4 regions of the Mesorhizobium sp. KACC 23794 genome follow, and region 1 is predicted to be linked to each of the others. Evidence: riboswitches for the same ligand, from Rfam matches in the RefSeq annotation. Region 1 holds a riboswitch; each other region holds the start of a gene.
The links. Region 1 has a riboswitch for cobalamin ahead of ACSBOB_RS15405 (DUF1636 family protein). Riboswitches for the same ligand answer to the same signal wherever they lie in the genome.
Positions count from the first base shown of each region.

Region 2: it holds a riboswitch for cobalamin, as region 1 does, so the genes downstream of both, metE (5-methyltetrahydropteroyltriglutamate--homocysteine S-methyltransferase) here and ACSBOB_RS15405 (DUF1636 family protein) in region 1, are expected to answer to the same signal.
Region 3: it holds a riboswitch for cobalamin, as region 1 does, so the genes downstream of both, ACSBOB_RS25890 (aromatic ring-hydroxylating oxygenase subunit alpha) here and ACSBOB_RS15405 (DUF1636 family protein) in region 1, are expected to answer to the same signal.
Region 4: it holds a riboswitch for cobalamin, as region 1 does, so the genes downstream of both, ACSBOB_RS25860 (ribonucleoside-diphosphate reductase subunit alpha) here and ACSBOB_RS15405 (DUF1636 family protein) in region 1, are expected to answer to the same signal.

Region 1 is NZ_CP197465.1:3,156,354-3,160,902, reverse strand. Features, by position in the region: gene ACSBOB_RS15425 (hypothetical protein) at 1-145, opposite strand, end outside; gene ACSBOB_RS15420 (NuoB/complex I 20 kDa subunit family protein) at 150-731, opposite strand; gene ACSBOB_RS15415 (NADH-quinone oxidoreductase subunit A) at 722-1,087, opposite strand; gene ACSBOB_RS15410 (winged helix-turn-helix domain-containing protein) at 1,385-2,620, shown strand; cobalamin riboswitch at 2,709-2,906, shown strand; gene ACSBOB_RS15405 (DUF1636 family protein) at 2,942-3,361, shown strand; gene cobW (cobalamin biosynthesis protein CobW) at 3,358-4,395, shown strand.
Region 2 is NZ_CP197465.1:5,284,072-5,288,620, reverse strand. Features, by position in the region: gene ACSBOB_RS25925 (ABC transporter substrate-binding protein) at 1-890, opposite strand, end outside; partial or broken gene ACSBOB_RS25920 (ABC transporter ATP-binding protein) at 922-1,572, opposite strand; cobalamin riboswitch at 2,070-2,282, shown strand; gene metE (5-methyltetrahydropteroyltriglutamate--homocysteine S-methyltransferase) at 2,384-4,549, shown strand, end outside.
Region 3 is NZ_CP197465.1:5,276,732-5,281,280, reverse strand. Features, by position in the region: gene ACSBOB_RS25900 (hypothetical protein) at 1-65, opposite strand, end outside; gene ACSBOB_RS25895 (2Fe-2S iron-sulfur cluster-binding protein) at 62-1,168, opposite strand; gene ACSBOB_RS25890 (aromatic ring-hydroxylating oxygenase subunit alpha) at 1,185-2,432, opposite strand; cobalamin riboswitch at 2,551-2,759, opposite strand; gene ACSBOB_RS25885 (DUF4238 domain-containing protein) at 2,947-3,864, shown strand; gene metH (methionine synthase) at 3,898-4,549, opposite strand, start outside.
Region 4 is NZ_CP197465.1:5,265,770-5,270,318, reverse strand. Features, by position in the region: gene ACSBOB_RS25860 (ribonucleoside-diphosphate reductase subunit alpha) at 1-2,045, opposite strand, end outside; cobalamin riboswitch at 2,144-2,345, opposite strand; gene ACSBOB_RS25855 (DEAD/DEAH box helicase) at 2,706-4,549, shown strand, end outside.

The DNA of each region.
Region 1 (4,549 bases):
CGGTCTCGCCAGCCATCGCCAGCCGCAGATTCTTTTGACCCGCTTCAAGCTTGGAGAACCGTTCGTCGCTCTCCTTGCGAAACGCGGAGAGGTCCGCCTGAATTTCGCGAAGGAGATGAACAACGAGGTCCTTAGGTTCAGCCATCACGTCACCGTTCGATCGTGCCGGTGCGGCGAATCTTCTTCTGCAGCAGCAGGATGCCGTAGAGCAGGGCTTCCGCCGTCGGCGGACAGCCCGGCACATAGATGTCGACCGGCACCACGCGGTCGCAGCCGCGCACCACCGAATAGGAATAGTGGTAATAGCCGCCGCCATTGGCGCAGGAGCCCATGGAGATGACGTAGCGCGGCTCGGGCATCTGGTCGTAGACCTTGCGCAACGCCGGGGCCATCTTGTTGGTCAGCGTGCCGGCGACGATCATCACGTCCGACTGGCGCGGCGAGGCGCGCGGCGCGATGCCGAAGCGCTCGGCATCGTAGCGCGGCATCGAGATGTGCATCATCTCGACAGCGCAGCACGCGAGACCAAAGGTCATCCACATCAGCGAGCCGGTTCGCGCCCAGGTGATCAGCGCCTCGGACGAGGTGACGATAAAACCCTTGTCGGAAAGCTCGTTGTTGAGCTCGCCGAAGAAAGCGTCATCCGAGCCGATCGGCTTGCCGGTGTTCGGATCGATGATGCCCTTCGGCCTCGGCGCAACGAGCGTGGCGGAAGCGTCGTTCAATCCCATTCCAACGCTCCTTTTTTCCACTCGTAGACGAAGCCGATGGTCAACACGGCGAGGAAGATCATCATCGACCAGAAGCCGAGCATGCCGATCTGGCCGAACGACACCGCCCACGGGAACAGGAAGGCGACTTCAAGGTCGAAGATGATGAACAGGATGGAGACGAGGTAGAAGCGGATGTCGAACTTCATGCGCGCATCGTCGAACGAATTGAACCCGCACTCATAGGCCGAAAGCTTTTCCGGATCGGGATTGCGGTGGGCGACCAGATAGGGCGCAACCACCAGCGCGACGGGAATAGCGATCGACACGGCGAGAAATATCACGACGGGGAGATATGAGCTGAGTAGCCCGTCCATGCTCCGGCCTTCCGTTTGCGATCCTGACTGGTCCGATCATAGCACGGAACGGGAGGCTGGGACCGCGACAGTCTGACCCGTTCGGCCAGTGCCCGAAACCTTGCTGCGATGCGGCGAGGGTTAGCGCAGGCGCTGGGGCGAAGCAAGCCGAACCTTGGCGAATTCGCGGCATGTATCAACCACATATGCTGTCAGGATGATGACGCGGGCCAGTGGACGAGTGCCCGGCACCCCGTCCATATGGTGCAGCGCCAGAAAATGCTCCGACAAACACCAACAAACACCGCCGGAATGCAGATGAAGGAAAAGATCTCGCTCGCCCTTGCCCGCCGCATCGCCATCGCCGCGCAGGGCCTTGCCGATCCGCGCCCGGACGGGCCGATCACGCGCCGGCATCTGGCGAAAACGCTCGACCGGCTGGGCCTGCTGCAGATCGACTCCGTCAGCGCCGTGGTGCGCGCCCATTACATGCCCCTGTTCTCGCGGCTTGGCCCCTACCCGATGTCGCTGCTGGACGATGCCGCCGCGCCGGGGAAAAAACGCGCGCTGTTCGAATACTGGGCGCACGAGGCCTCGCTGCTGCCGCTGGAAAGCTGGCCGCTGATGCGCTGGCGCATGGAGCGCGCGAGCCGCGACGAGGAGATGTATCTTGGCCTCGCCAGATGGGCCGGGTCCAATCGCGGCCTGATCGATGCCATCCACAAGCGCATCGCCGACGACGGCCCGATCGCCGCCTCCGACATAGACGGCGCCAAGGGCAAGGGCGGCTGGTGGGGTTGGAGCGACGAGAAGCATGCCTTCGAATGGCTGTTCTGGGCCGGCAAGGTGACGACCGCCTCGCGCCGTGGTTTCGAGCGGCTCTACGACCTGCCGGAGCGCGTGCTGCCCAGGGAAATCTTCGATCGGCCCGACGTCCCGGCCGCCGACGCGCATCGGCAACTGTTGCTGATGTCCGCCCGTGCGCTCGGCATCGCCACCTATTCCGACCTGCGCGACTATTTTCGCCTGTCGCCGGCCGACATGAAAGGTCGCTTGGAGGAACTGGTCGAATCGGGCGACCTGCTGCCGGTCTCGGTCGAGGGCTGGAAAAACCAGGCCTATCTGTTCACCGGCGCACGGCTGCCACGAAAAGTCGAGGCGCGCGCGCTGCTGGCGCCGTTCGATCCGCTCGTATGGGAGCGCGCCCGCTCCGAGCGGCTGTTCGACTTCCACTATCGCATCGAGATCTATACGCCGGCCGAAAAGCGGCAGTTCGGTTATTACGTGCTGCCCTTCCTGCTCGGGGACACCATTGTCGGGCGTGTCGACATGAAGGCCGACCGCCCTGCCGGCGTGTTGCGTGTGCTCGCCGCCTATGCCCAGCCCGGCGCACCGCCGCATACGGCTGCCGAACTCGCTGCCGAGATCGAGCTTATGCGCGGCTGGCTCGGCCTGGAGCGGATCGAAGTTACCCCTGCCGGCGATCTAGGCCCGGCGCTGGCCGATACTCTGCCCGGTTCCGGCGCGTTGACAGGCTCCGTGGCCGGGGCGTAAACCGCATGTGACGGTCCCGACCGGCGGATGCCGGGGACAGTTTACTTTTTTCCGCTCGCGCCAACCTTGAAGCGTTGCGACGATCCTGCGGAAAGAAAGTAAACTGTTCCTTGCGCTTCGCTGGAAGGGCTAAGAGGGAATACGGTGCGGGTTTCGCCCAAATCCGTAGCTGTCCCCGCAACTGTAGGCGGTCAGCCCGCGCCGAAGGCCACTGGAGAAATCCGGGAAGGCGGCGTCAGGCGGAAGAGCCGTGAGCCAGGAGACCTGCCGTCATCAGATCAATCCGACTGTCCGGCGGGTGACCCGGGCAAGGAGTATCGTTTGGACCAAACCGCCTTCTCCGCGGCGACGACTGCCGAGCCATCCGCCGACACCGGCGTGACGCTGGTCGTCTGCTCGTCCTGCCGTGACGAGACCGGCTCGGACGTCCGCCCCCGTCCCGGCGAAATTCTCGGCGACCGGGTGCGCGAGATGGCGCGGGGTGCCGGCGTCGCCGTCCGCCAGATCGAATGCCTCGGCAATTGCAAACGCCGCCTCAGCGCCGTCATGCTGCGCGAAAACTGCTGGAGCTACGTCTTCGGCGACCTCAGCGTCGACAACGGTCCGGACCTGATCGCCGGCGCAAAACTGTTTGCCGCGTCGCAGGACGGCCTGCTTCCCTGGCGCGGCCGCCCCGACTGTCTCAAGCGCGGGCTCGTCGCCCGCATCCCGCCCGCTTCCCTGCTGAAGGATTTTTCATGACCGCCTTGCTTGCCAGGACCCCCTGCACCGTCGTCACCGGCTTCCTCGGCGCCGGCAAGACGACGATGATCCGCCACATCCTGGAGAACGCCGGCGGACGGCGACTGGCGCTGATCGTCAACGAATTCGGCGACATCGGCATCGACGGCGAGATCTTGAAGGGCTGCGGCGTCGAGGCGTGTCCGGAGGAGAACATCATCGAACTGGCCAACGGCTGCCTGTGCTGCACGGTCGCCGACGATTTCGTGCCGGCGCTGGACAAGATCCTCGCCATGGAGCCGAAGGTCGACCACATCATCATCGAGACTTCCGGGCTCGCTCTGCCGAAGCCGCTGGTGCAGGCGTTCCAGTGGCCGAGCGTCAAGAGCCGCGTGACGGTGGACGGCGTGATCGCGGTCGTCGACGGTCCGGCACTTGCAGCCGGAAAAGTCGCCAACGACATGGACGCGCTCGCCGCCCAGCGTGCCGCCGACTCCACGCTCGACCACGACGATCCGGTCGAGGAAGTTTTTGAGGATCAGTTGGCTTGCGCCGATCTGGTGATTCTTTCGAAGAGCGACCTCATGAATGCAGAGGCGGCTGGCAAGGCAAACGGACTGATTGCCGAGCATCTTTCCCGCGCCGTGAAAATCGTGCCGACGGCACAGGGCCGCGTCGACCCTTCCGTGCTGCTCGGGCTTGGGCTGGCTGTCGAGGACGACATCGAGAACAGGAAAACCCACCACGACGACGAACTCGACCACGAGCACGACGATTTCGATTCCTTCATCGTCGAACTGCCGAACATCACCGATGCCGAGCAGCTCGCCGGCCGCATCTCGGCCGCCGCCGAAAGCGAGAACGTGCTGCGCATGAAGGGTTTCATCCAGGTCGAGGGCAAGCCGATGCGGCTGCTGGTGCAAGCCGTCGGCCCGCGCGTCAATCATTACTACGACCGCGCCTGGACGACCGCCGACGACCGCCGTTCGCGGCTGGTGGTGATCGGGCTAAAAGGGCTCGATCGGGGGAAAGTGGAACGGATTTTGCTGGGATAGCCGATCGGAATTCAATGAAGCGCTTGCGCCCTACGTTGCCCCCCTCTGTCCTGCCGGACATCTCCCCCGCTTGGGAGGAGATTGCCCCGGCCGCTTTGGCTTCGCCAATCGCCACCCTTGCAGGAAGGTCTGTGTCGCCGAAACTGCCGATCTC
Region 2 (4,549 bases), 2.1 Mb from region 1:
TGCACCGCAAAGCCCCTGGCCTTGCAGTCGGCAAGGAACTCGTCGATCGGCCCGCCGGTGCCAGTCGGACCGTGGGTCGCGAACATCACACGTTCCAGCGTTCCGGAATCCACGACCGTGCCTTCAAGGGAGGGATCGTCGAAACCGTCCGAACCGATCACCCACCCTTCATAGCCGTTGGCTTTGAGCTGGCGGATCAGGATACCTATGTCGGGCAGGACCGAGGAGATCATGATCGCATCCGGCTGCGGCGACATAGCTCGTATCTGGGCGATCTGCGGCGACCAGTCGTTCGTGCCGATGGAATGGTTCAGCCGTCCGATGACCTTGCCGCCCCAATGCTCGAAGCTCTGGCCGAACCACTCGGGCAGCATGTCGGACCAGGAGCCGGCGTCGGCCGACTTCAGGAGAACCGCCGTACGCAGGCCCTTCTTGTAGGCAGCTTCGGCACTCGATGCAGCATTTACCGGATCAGGAACGGCACCGGCAATGAAGTTTTCGAAGCCGGCAACCTGCATCTCCACCTGCGTATTCGGTGCGGAGAAGACGGTCGCTCCATATGGCTCGGCGATCTGCGCGATCGGGATCAACGAGTCCGGGAACGGAATGCCCGTGACGACCTGCGCGCCCTGATCGAGGAACTTCTGCGCGATGGTGACCGAGAGCTGCGGCTCGGACCTTGTGTCCTCCGCCATGATGGTGACTTTCGGGCCGACGCCTGCCACATTCAGCTTGTCGGCCAGGCAGCGTGCGCCCTCGACCTCGACGTAGGGCGCGTAGGCTCCCGTCAGCGAGGCGGCGATACCGATCTTGAGTTCCTGGTCATCGGCAAGTCCGGGCGAGGTCATCGCCAGCAACAGACCCAAGCCTATCCGAGTCCTTCCGTTCATCTGTAGTCCTCCTGTTACTGGTTTTGTTTCTTCATGCGTTGTGCTGGGGCGGTGTTCCCATCTGCCCGCCAGGGCCGACATAAACCTCGATCACCCGTCGATCCGCCCACACGTCCCGAGGCGTGCCGCTTGCGATCAGCCGACCCTGATCCATTACGAAAAGCCGCGCGCAGACACTGTTTATGAAGCGCAGGTCGTGGTCGATAACGACCACGCCGACACCTTTGCTGTTGCGGATCAAGGTGATGACCTGGTGTAGTTTTTCGGTCTCTTCGTCGTTGAGACCGGCAGCCGGTTCGTCCAGCAGCAGGATTTGCGGGGCAGAGGCCATGGCGCGGGCGATCTCCAGCCAGCGCTGCATCCCGTAAGGCAGGCTACCCGCCACCGCGGCGGCCGATGCGGCCAGGCCGAAAGTATCGAGCAAAGCGTCGACCGAGACTGTCGCGGCCCGGTCTGGCCGTAGCTGAACGCAGCGAATATGTGCGACCTCGACATTCTGCCGGACGGTCAGGTCACGGAAGACCCGCAGATTCTGAAAGGTGCGTGCGATGCCTGCCGTGGAAATCGCCCTCGGGTCCAACCCCTGGACATCGCGCCCATCCAGTCGGACCCAACCGCTGTCGGGACTGAGGAAGCCGCTGATGACGTTGACCAGAGTCGACTTCCCCGCACCGTTGGGGCCGATGAGGCCGACAATCTCGTTCGCGGAACAATCGATCCGCGCGTCGTCAAGCGCGCGCACGCCGCCGAAAGATTTCTGAATGCCTGAAACGGACAGCACGGCCCGCGTCCCCTGTTATGGCCGGTCTTTGTCGCCGGCTCTTCGAGCTGAAAGGTTAGCTATCTTTGGCCTTAGAGCAACAACAATTTTCTAAAATCGCAAAGTTTATCGCTTATGGCAATTTTCTTCAGGGTCTGGGCGTCGTCGTCGTTGCGCCATCGAAAGACCGGACCCGCTCCATCCAGGGCGTGGTATCGAGATGCCCTTCTGCGTGGTTTCAAGGATGCCGTGACAGGCGTTCCGCTTCTGCCGGATTTGGGCTATATGCTGTAGAAGCGTTGCGCTACCTGCCCCGGCCCGCCCGCCAATGCCGACAGTGCAACACCTTCAAGTGTGACGCAGGATAGAAAGACATAAACATTTCTTTATATCGCCATTGACATTGGCGATGCGTTGATGTGCATTGACGCCGTCATGGTTCCCTTGGGCCGTTCGTGGTCCAAGGGCTAAGAGGGAAGCCGGTGCCCCAAAACAGGGAAAGCCGGCGCTGCCCCCGCAACTGTAAGCGGCGAGCTGACGTTCATTGATGTCACTGAGGCCATCGGCCTTGGGAAGACGAACGAAGGCGACGACCCGCGAGCCAGGAGACCTGCCGTGACAGATAACGTCCACGGGCGGGGTGTCCTGTTGTGTACGCTGGAGAGCTGGTCCGGTAGGACGCCGCTCGCCTCGCGTCTGCAATCACCCCACCACAACCATATCGGGGTGTCATATGTCTTCCCAAATATCCGTAGCAACGCTCGGCGTGCCGAGGATCGGACGCCATCGCGAACTCAAACTCGCGCTCGAATCCTATTGGTCGCGCAAAAGCTCGGCCACTGACCTGATCGACGCGGCAAAGAAGCTCCGCGTCGCGAACTGGCTCGAGCAGCGCGACCGCGGGGTGACCGCGATTCCGTCCAACGATTTCTCGCTCTACGACCACATGCTCGACACGGCGGTGATGGTCGGCGCGATCCCGTCGCGCTATGGCTGGAGCGGCGGCAACGTCTCGCTCGATACCTATTTTGCGATGGCGCGTGGCAGTCAAGGTGACGCCGAGGCCAACTGCGGCCACGCCCACGCGCATGATCAAGGCCATCATGGCGTCACCGCGCTCGAGATGACCAAATGGTTCGATACCAACTACCACTACATGGTGCCCGAGTTCTCGACCGAACAGAGCTTCGTCCTGTCTTCCACCAAGCCTGTGGACGAGTTTCTTGAGGCGAAGGCATTGGGCATCCACAACCGCCCGGTGCTGGTCGGGCCGTTGACCTTCCTCAAGCTCGGCAAATCGCTGGAAACGGGGTTCAACCCGATCGCGCTGCTGGCGAAGCTGATGCCCGTATACGAGGAGCTCCTGAGAAAGCTGGCGGCGGCCGGGGCTGAGTGGGTGCAGATCGACGAGCCGGCGCTGGCGCTGGATCTCATCCCAAACGAGCGGGAAGCGTTCAAATTCGCATACCGGCGACTTGCCCAGGCGGCACCCGACCTCAAGATCATGCTGAACACCTATTTTGGCGCGCTTGGCGCTGACCTTGACGCCGCGCTGGCCGTACCGGTCCATGGCTTGCACATCGATCTGGTGCGCGCGCCGGACCAACTTGCAGCGGTCGTTGAAAAGGCCCGGCCGGACCTCGTCCTGTCGCTCGGGGTGGTCGACGGTCGCAATATCTGGCGTGCGAACCTGCCTTCGATCCTCGACATGGTCGAACCTGTGGCGGCGCGGGAAGGCGCGGCAGGGATCGAGATCGCGCCATCGTGCTCGCTGCTGCACGTACCGATCGACGTAGAGCTCGAACGCGCGTTGGAATCCGATCTGAAATCCTGGCTGGCATTTGCGGTTCAGAAAATGGAAGAGCTGGCGACGATCGCCGGTGCCCTGGCGGATGGCAGGGCGAGCGTGCAGGCAAAGCTCGACGCGTCGGCGGCCACGCTTGCCTCGCGCGCGTCATCGCTCACGGTGAACGACCCGCTGGTACAGGGCCGCATGGCCGAGATCGGCGAAGGCATGAAGAAGCGGAAGAGCAGCTTCGCTGTAAGGCGCAGGCTGCAAGCGGCAAAACTGCGTCTGCCGGCTTTCCCAACCACTACGATCGGTTCCTTCCCGCAGACGGCGGAGGTACGCAAGGCGCGCTCGAAGCACGCCAAGGGCGAACTGAGCTACATGGACTACGACGCGTTTCTGAAGAAGGAGACAGCGGCCGCGATCCGCTGGCAGGAAGAGATCGGCCTCGACGTGCTCGTCCATGGAGAATTCGAACGGAACGACATGGTGCAGTATTTTGGCGAGCAGCTTTCCGGTTTCGCCTTCACGCAGCATGCATGGGTGCAGAGCTACGGTTCCCGCTACGTGCGACCGCCGGTCATCTTCGGCGACGTCTCGCGGCCCAACCCCATGACGGTCGCCTGGTGGCAGTATGCGCAGTCGCTGGCGAGCAGACCGGTGAAGGGCATGCTGACGGGTCCTGTCACCATCCTCAACTGGTCCTTCGTACGCAACGATCTCTCGCGCAGCGAAGTCTGCCGCCAGATCGCGCTGGCGATCCGCGATGAAGTCGTCGACCTTGAGAAGGCCGGCGCGAAGATGATCCAGATCGACGAGGCCGCCCTTCGCGAGGGGCTGCCTTTGCGCAAGGCGGACTGGAAGACCTATCTCGACTGGGCCGTGGAGTGCTTCCGCATCTGTTCGAGCGGCGTCGTCGACGAGACGCAGATCCACACGCATATGTGCTATTCGGAGTTCAACCAGATCATCGATGCGATCGCCGCGATGGACGCCGACGTCATCTCGATCGAGACCTCCCGTTCCCGCATGGAACTGCTCGATGCGTTCAAGAGCTTCAAGTATCCCAACGAGATCGGCCCCGGTGTCTACGATATCCATTCGCCGCGC
Region 3 (4,549 bases), 2.1 Mb from region 1:
GCCATCTTCCTTGCGTCGATCAGATGGGTCGGCATCGCCGTCCCGTAACCGTCGCGCGCGGTCATGCCTCGATCTCCACGGGCGACAACGGCCGGGAACAACAGGCAAGCACATAGCCGCCGGCGATCTCTTGCGCGCTGATGCCGCCATTGTGGCGCATGTCGACATCGCCGGCGCGCTTCAGCACCTTGCAGGTGCCGCAGATGCCGGACTCGCAGGCGGCCGGAATGCGAACGCCCGCCGCACGCGCCGTCTCCAGGATGGTCTGGCCGGGCATGCACGCGATCTGCTCTTCGGAGCCGAGGAAACTGACCATCAGCCCGGCAGCCGTGCCATCGAGCGAGATGTCCGGCGCCTGCTTGTGGACCGCTTCGGCGATCGACGTCGCGCCAAAGCTTTCCTGGTGGTAGCGGCCCATATCGAAGCCTTCGGCCCGCACGATGGTGCTCACCGCTTTCATGAAGGGTTCGGGACCGCAGCAAAAAATCTCGCGGCTCATGAAGTCCGGGACCAGGAGCGCGAACTTGTGGCGGTCGATGCGGCCCATCAGGCCGCCCCACGGCGCGGCTGCCGACCGCGCTTCCGGGAGGAACCCAAGCGACAGGTTCGGCATGCGACGGGCATACATTTCGAGTTCGTCCCGGAAGATGATCTCCTCCGGCCGGCGCGAGGAATTGAGGAACGCGATGTCCGCGCCCGGATCGCAGTCGGACAGCCAGCGCAGCATCGACATCATGGGGGTGATGCCCGAGCCGGCGGAGATGAAGAGGTATTTTTTCGCCGGATTGCGGGCTAGCGTGAAATGCCCGCTCGGCCCGTAGGCGCGAACGCGCGAGCCGGGCCTGACGTTCTCGAACATCCAGCGCGTGCCGATGCTGGTCGGCTGCGCCTTGACGGTGATCGAGATCGAATACGGCCGCGAGGGCGAGGATGAAACCGTGTAGGTGCGGTGGAGGTCGCCACCTTTGGCCCGCAATTCCACGGTGATGAACTGTCCGGGCATGTAGCGGAACCAGCCGCCGCCCTCGACGACGAAGGTGAATGTCTTCACGTCGGCCGCCTCGTCGATGACGCTGGTGCAGACAAGCATCTGCCTGGCCGAGTTCCACGGCTTCATCTCGTCGAGCGGCAGCGGCACGGGCACGGTGCCGGTGACAATCATGTTCATGGCAAGCGGCCTCGGATCAGGCGACGAAGCGCAGCGCCGGGCGGTCGCCCTCGGTCAGCCGGCCTTCCATGAAACTCGAATACCATTCGACGAACTGGGCGACGCCGCCCTCGTGGATTTCCGAATAGGGGCCGGGCTCGTATGCGGGCGAATGGATGCCGCGCGCATTCTCCTCGACGATCTGGCGGTCCTGGTCGTTCGTCTCGGTCCAGACATGGGTCAGTTCGTCAAGACGGTAGTCGATGCCTTCGACAGCGTCCTTGTGGACGAGCCATTTGGTTGTTACCGCCGTTTCCGTCGCGCTGATCGGCATGACCCGGAACGTGATCGCGTGGTCCGACAGAACGTGGTTCCACGTGGTCGGATAGTGGTAGAGAAGCAGGGAGCCGATCCGGTCCATGTTCACATTGTCGGACAGGCGCATCTGAACGGCCTTGCGGCCTGAAATCGTGTAGCTGACCGCCTCGCGAAGCAGCGGCACGCGCGTTGCACGGTATTGGCCGCGGTCATCGATGACGAAGGCGCTGGGCAAGCCGGCGGCTTCGCACTTCTGCCAATGCGCCGCGATTTCAGGATCTTCTTTTGCGCCGTCGATGCCGGTAACGGTCGGTGCTTCCGGGAACGTCTTGCAAAGCTCCGGGTGGTTTCCCGCGCAGTGGTAGCATTCGCGGTTGTTTTCCCAGACGAGCTTCCAGTTGCCCTTCTCGATGATCGTGCTCTCGTAGGCGACCTTCGCGTCGCGCAGACGGTGCGGCAGGAAGTAGGGTTCCATCATCGCCCGGAACGGCGCGAAATCCATCGGCTGGGCGGCGAGGCAGATGAAGATGTAACCGCCGGCGCTCTCGCAGGCGACCTGCTTCAGCCCAAACGTCGACGTGTCGAAATTTTCGCCCATCTGGCGCGCGAACAGCAGCGAGCCGTCGAGGTCATAGGTCCATTGATGGTACGGACAGACGAGCTTGGCCGCACTGCCGCGATGTTCGAGGCAGACGCGGGAGCCGCGATGGCGACAGGAATTGTGCAGCGCGTTGATGCTGCCGTCGTTGCCGCGCACCAGCACGACGGCATAGGCGCCGACCTGAACAGTGAAGTAGTTGCCCGGGCTTGGGATTTCGCAGTCATGGCCGACGAACAGCCAGTCCCTGTACCAGATGTGCTCGAGGTCGAGCTGATGGTATGCCGGGTCGATATAGAATGCCTGGTCGAGACTGTAGCCGGCCTTGCGGTTGCGCAGCCGCGAGAGCATTTCGTTGCGTATGTCCATGTCCGTCCTCGCAAAGCAAAGGACTGAACTTGGTGGTGCTTGAGGATAGATGGCTGCGGGAAGGGTGGCCTGACCCGACCGCAACGCTCTCCCCCTTGACCGCCCACCGCGATCAGTCGAGTTCAAATGGTTCGAGGCTGGTTTCCGGACTCCGAAGCTGTCCTTGCGGGACCTTTCCGACACCTTCCCAAGCCATTCCCGGCCCAGTGGTATCCCGTCGGAATCTTCGCTTCGCTACCGTTGCGGGGGCAGCGCCGGCATCAAACCGGCTTCCCAATTATCCCTTCGGCCAATTCACCGAAGAGCACCTTGAACGATGTGATCTAACCACCGCCGCGCGAGTCCCGTCCATACGAAAGCGACACGAGCCGGGCGTAAAGACGACAAGGCGAGAGTCGTTGGCCGTGCATCCTATTTTGGGGCGGAATACCTCGGGAACGGTTCCTGAATGAATTAAGATTGATATCGACGTTGGCTTTAACGACAGCGGTGATTGTCATTCGAGCGGAACGAAATGAGTATCCGAGCACACACTGTACCTAAATTCCTTTTGGCCGGCTTTGCATCGCCCGAAACGACCATCGGCCACGAGCCATCCATATGGATCGCATCGCTGAAGACCGGAGAGATCAGTCGCCGTTCACCCAAAAATGTCTCGATCGTTCGAGGCTTCTATGACGGCCCCGGCGGCTTTTCGGGCACCGATGCCTCAGTCGAAGTCCATTTGGCAAAAATTGAACGTGAGGCAGCCAAAGCGATCAGACGAATGGCTTTGGAAGGAGAAGAAACCTCAGTCGTTCCTCAACAGGTTTGGCGATTCGTCGCGTGGCAAGCAGCACGTACACCCGGCTTCATAGAAATCGTCGAGCGCGCAGCGAACGAACTTTGGGATACGACGGCTGTCGAATCACCTCCTATTGGCTTCGAAAAAGTTTCAGATCGGCAGTGTCCCCTGAGCGTTGAAGCCCCGGAGGCCGGAGAACTTCGCCAAGTAGACAGCGAAGAAGAATTTCACCAACTACTCCGCAAAGGCTGGAAGTGGAAGCTGCGTAGCGAAGATCGCTTAGAAGCAATACATATGCAGGCATGGTACTTTCAGGTTCGGCACTTCCCTCGACTGTCTTGGCTCAAGCTGACCGCTCCCAAGGGTGAATGCTTTATCATCAGCGATCGCGGTGCTGCATGGATGGTTGATGGATATGCAAATACTCCACCCTCCGCCCTGAGGGACCGAACCGCTCAAATCGTCGCGCCTCTAACTCCGAAAATCGCCCTCGTTGGACGTTACGGAAACCTTCCGCTCAATGTCACCCCGCGAGCAGTGAACCGCTTCGTTGCTTTCGCAAGCGACGCTTGGATTGCTGGTCCCAATCGTGAAGTTTTGGAACAGGCCCTCTCGGATAGAAGAACGACAGACGCGCTGACGCATTGAGGAATGGCAGTCCTCATATCAAAGTCAGAGCTTCTACTCCGCCGCTTCCGCGAAGGGCGTCGGCACGTAGTTCAGGATAGGACCGAGCCAGCGTTCCACGTCCTCGACCGGCATATCCTTGCGCCGCGCGTAATCCTCGACCTGGTCGCGCTCGACCTTGGCGACGCCGAAATAATAACTCTCCGGATGCGACAGGTAGATGCCGGATACCGATGAGCCCGGCCACATTGCCATGCTTTCCGTCAGGCTGACGCCAGCGTTCCGCTCGGCATCCAGCAGCCGGAACAGCGTGACCTTCTCCGTGTGGTCGGGCTGGGCCGGGTAGCCGGGCGCCGGGCGGATGCCCTGATAGGGTTCCCCGATCAGTTCGTCCGGCGACAGGTTCTCGTCCGGCGCGTAGCCCCAGAAATCCTTGCGCACCTTCTCATGCAATCGCTCGGCGAAGGCTTCCGCAAAACGATCGGCCAGCGCCTTGACCATGATGGAGGAATAGTCGTCGTTGGCGCGCTCGAAACGCTCGGCGATGGCGACTTCCTCTATGCCGGCGGTAACGACGAACCCGCCGACATAGTCCGGCTGGCCGCTCTCGACCGGCGCGACGAAATCCGACAACGCGACATTGGGTTTGCCATCACGCTTCGCCAATTGCTGGCGCAGCGTGAACAAAGTGCCGAGTTCACCGGTG
Region 4 (4,549 bases), 2.1 Mb from region 1:
AACGCCACTGCTTCCCGCGTCGCATAAGGCAGCCGCAGCGCCTGCAGCGCGTCCTGGAAGCCCATGATGCCGAGCCCGACCGGACGATTCTGCAGGTTTGAGCGTCGTGCTTCGGGGATTGTGTAGAAATTGATGTCGATGACGTTGTCGAGCATCCGCATCGCCGTACTGACGGTGCGAGCCAGCCGATCGAAGTCGAGCCCTTTCTCCGCCACGTGGTTGGCGAGATTGACCGAGCCGAGATTGCACACCGCCACCTCATCCCTGGATGTGTTGAGTGTGATCTCGGTGCACAGGTTCGACGAATGCACGACACCCACATGTCCCTGCGGCGAGCGGATGTTGCAAGGGTCCTTGAAGGTCACCCACGGGTGCCCGGTCTCGAACAGCATGGTCAGGATCTTGCGCCACAGGTCGACCGCGCGGACTTTTCGGAACACTTTCAGACCGCCGCGCGCGGCCTTCAACTCGTAGGCCTCGTAGGCGGCGCGGAACGGGTTGCCGTAGAGATCGTGCAAGTCAGACGTCTCGTCCGGTGAGAACAGCGTCCACTCGGCATCGGCCTCGACCCGCTCCATGAACAGGTCCGGCACCCAGTTGGCGGTGTTCATGTCATGCGTGCGGCGGCGGTCGTCGCCGGTGTTCTTCCTGAGGTCGAGGAACTCCTCGATGTCGACGTGCCAGGTTTCGAGATACGCGCAGACGGCGCCCTTGCGCTTGCCGCCCTGGTTGACGGCAATCGCCGTGTCGTTGGCCACTTTCAGGAACGGCACCACGCCCTGGCTCTCGCCATTGGTGCCCTTGATATGCGCGCCGAGACCGCGCACCGGGGTCCAGTCGTTGCCGAGCCCGCCCGAGTATTTGGCCAGCAATGCGTTGTCCTTGATGCCCTTGAAAATGGCGTCGAGATCGTCGCCGATGGTGGTCAGGAAACAGGAGGAAAGCTGCGGCCTGAGCGTGCCTGCATTGAACAGCGTCGGCGTGGAAGCCATGAAGTCGAACGACGAAAGCAGATCGTAGAACTCGATCGCGCGCGCCTCGCGGTCGATCTCGCGGACCGCCAGTCCCATGGCGACACGCATGAAGAACGCCTGGGGCAATTCCAGCCGTTTGCCTTTCGTATGCAGGAAGTAGCGGTCGTAGAGGGTCTGCAATCCGAGGAACTGGAACTGCAGGTCCCGCTCCGGCTTCAATGCGGCGCCAAGCCTGGCGAGGTCGAAGCGGCGGAGTTCCGGGTCGATCAATTCAGCTTCGATGCCGGCGCTAATGAATTGCGGAAAATACGTCGCGTAACGCGCCGCCATCTCAGCCTGGGTGGCCTGTTCCGACCTGCCGGAGACGAAACTGAGCGCCTCGCGCCGCAGCCGGTCGAGCAGCAGGCGGGCCGACACGAAGGCATAGTTCGGCTCCTGCTCCACAAGGGTGCGCGCAGCCAGGATCGGCGCCAGCGACAGCTCGTCCAGCGTGATGCCGTCGTAAAGATTGCGGCGCGCTTCCACGAGTATCGGCTCCGCCGCCACGTCGTTCAGCCCGGCGCAGGCTTCCTTCACAATGGCCGCGAAACGCGCTTCGTCGAATGGCACAAGGTTGCCGCTGTCGGTCTTGACGTTAAGGGCCGGTATTGCCGCGGTCGCATCTGCAGTCTTTGCAGCGGCTCTCTCCCGCGCGCGTTCCTCACGGTAGAGCACATAGGCGCGAGCCACCTTGTGGTGCTCGCCTCGCATGAGCGCCAGTTCGACCTGGTCCTGTACGTCCTCGATATGGAACGTCCGGCCGTCGCCAACCCGGCGGGTAAGGGCGGAGGCCACCTGATCGGTCAGATCCTGGACGACATCATGCACCCGCCGCGAGCCGGCCGCGGTCGAACCCTCGACGGCCAGAAACGCCTTGGTCAGCGCCACGGTGATCTTGGTCGCGTCGAACGGCGTCACCGTGCCGTTGCGGCGGATGACGCGATAGCCAGGCTCGGCTGGCGCGTTCTGTTCCTGCTGGATATGGATCGAACCCTGTTGGGTCCCATTGGTGTGAAGGACGGTCGCCGGCATCTTTTCCCCGTGGCGTTTCGACGGGGCAGCTGCGGACGCATGCGATCGACGGGAAAAATCCAGCCGGCGCAATGCACCACCAGGACACCCCGCCTGTTGACGTTCATTCCGCCGCGGCAGGTCTCCTGGCTCGCAGGTCGTCACCTTTGTCGGCCTTCCCGGTGCTTCACACACCAGTGGCATTTGTCGACGCAGGCTCGCTGCTTACAGTTGCGGGGGCAGCGCCGGTATCACACCGGCTTCCCTCTTAGCTTCCTTACCGGATGACGATTCGGAAGAACCATGGCGTCAATATGTAGTACCCAGGGCGCCGGCGCTGTCAATGAATAGCGTTGCGATCATCCCCACTATTCCCGCGATTGTTCGACACAGTCGAAGAGGCGGTCGTCGCCCCGCTTTACTGCTTGCGCGTTGATGTCCACGCCGAGTCCGGGCGAAACCGTTGGCACCAAGGACCCGCCTCGCCAAAGACCGATTCTTGAAGGTCAATTCGGCCTATCAGCAGCCCGAATCGCCCGCGCGCAGCTTCGCACGTGGCCGGGCGGCGAGTGAATGGTCCAGCTCTGCCTGACGGCCATCATCAGGACCCTGTGCGAATCAATATGCGCTGCAATATGTTTCTGTGGTGGGACGGGGATGATTGGAATAAGCGCCTGCGGCATGGTCAAGACACGTGATCTCAACGACGCTGTTCTGGCCGGGGCTTGCGGACCCCGGGCATTGCAGGCAGGCACGCTGTATCAGCGGCAAGGGCGGGTGACCGAAGTCGTCGTCGAGGAGAATGGACGCCGGATTACGGCGAGGGTCCAGGGCAACGAGACGCGGCCGTATCGCCAGACGATCGCGATTGAGGAAAAAACGCCCGGCCGGATCGTGGTCTCGGGTGAATGCACGTGCCCGGTAGGCTTCAACTGCAAGCACGTCGCCGCCGCGATCGTTGCCGCCCGCGACGTCGGCGGCAGAACGGGTTCGGTAAATCGGGCTGCCGACTGGGGACAGTCATCACGTCGCGCGATCGAGCCGCCCCCCGGCGTCAAACGCATATCGGCTCCTGCATCGCAGCCGCAAGCCGGGCTGCTGTCCGCCTCCCTGGTCGGCTGGCTGGACAGCCTCGGTGCGGCCGAGCTTGCGGACTCCGAAGACTATCCTGCGGAGGTACATCACAGGCTCGTCTATCTTCTCGACAGCCATGCGAGCGGCGACCGGCACCCGGTTCTCGTCGTCCGCGTGTTCAAGGTGCGCCTGCGCAAGGACGGCACATTCGGAGACGATTCGCAGCCTTTCGATCTGCGGAAAATGTCAGCCAACCCACCCAAATTTGTCAGGCCCTCGGACCTGGCGAATGCAAAGCGCATGTTGATGCTGAGCAGCGAATATTCCAGCACGCCGTCCTTTCTCCTCGCGGACGCCGCGGGAGCCGACTTGCTGCCTTTCCTCCTTGCGACAGGCCGGACACGCTGGCGCAGCCTCGGCGGTCCGGCCATGTCTCCCGGCCCATCGCTCGACGGCAGGCTCGACTGGTCGCTTGGTGAGGATGCCCGGCAGCGCCCCGTTATCGTGTTGGCCGGCGAGAATCATGATGGACTGATCACCTTGCGGGCAACGCCGCCCCTCTGGGTCGATCCGGCGTCCGGACAGATCGGGCAGATCGAAACCGGGTTGAATCGCACGCTTGCCGCTGTGGTCCTTGCCGCGCCACCGATCGCGCCGGGTGATGCGCCGGTGCTTGCCGAAGCCATCCAGAAAAAAGGTGCACATCTTGCCGCCCTGGCGCCGCGGGTGCCGGAAATGGAAGAAACGCTCGGCGGATCGCCGCTGCCGGTGCTGCGGTTGCAGGCCGCCACGCTTCCGGTCGAGCCGCTAACCGGGTCTGGGATTCGCTACGGCTGGACCTGGCCGCCCGCGACCGAGACGGTCGGAGTCGCGCGCGCCGCATTCCTTTATGACGATATCGAACTTGCCGCGGAAGACACCCGGCCGCAGCCGATCCTGGCGCGGCGCGGGTGCCTCGTTAAGGTCAAGCGTGACCTTCGGACGGAAGTAGCACGTCTCAAGCGCCTGTCGGAGTTCGATCTGGTGGCGGTGGCGAAAGCCAGGCCCGGTGCCGCCAGCACGCACGGTTCGGCGCTTGTGCCCCTCGAAGCAGACGCCGGCTGGCTCGATTTTCTATGGCACGACAAGGCCACGCTCGAGGCCGAAGGCTGGCGCGTCATCATCGCTGCCGATTTTCCGGTGCGGCTGGCGAGGCCGGAGACCGGCCTTCAGGCCCGCCTGCGCGAGAGCAGTGGCATCGACTGGCTGGAACTCGACCTCGGCGTGGTGCTGGATGGCGAGACCGTCGATCTCGTGCCGGCGCTGGTCGCCCTGATCCTGTCGCCGGCTTTCGAAGCCACACTTGATTCGTTGCAGACCGACGACGAGGATCTGCCGTTCTATCTGCCGCTGAACGACGGCCGTATGCTCGGCCTGCCGGCTGCACGCATGCAGCCGATCCTGGCGACCTT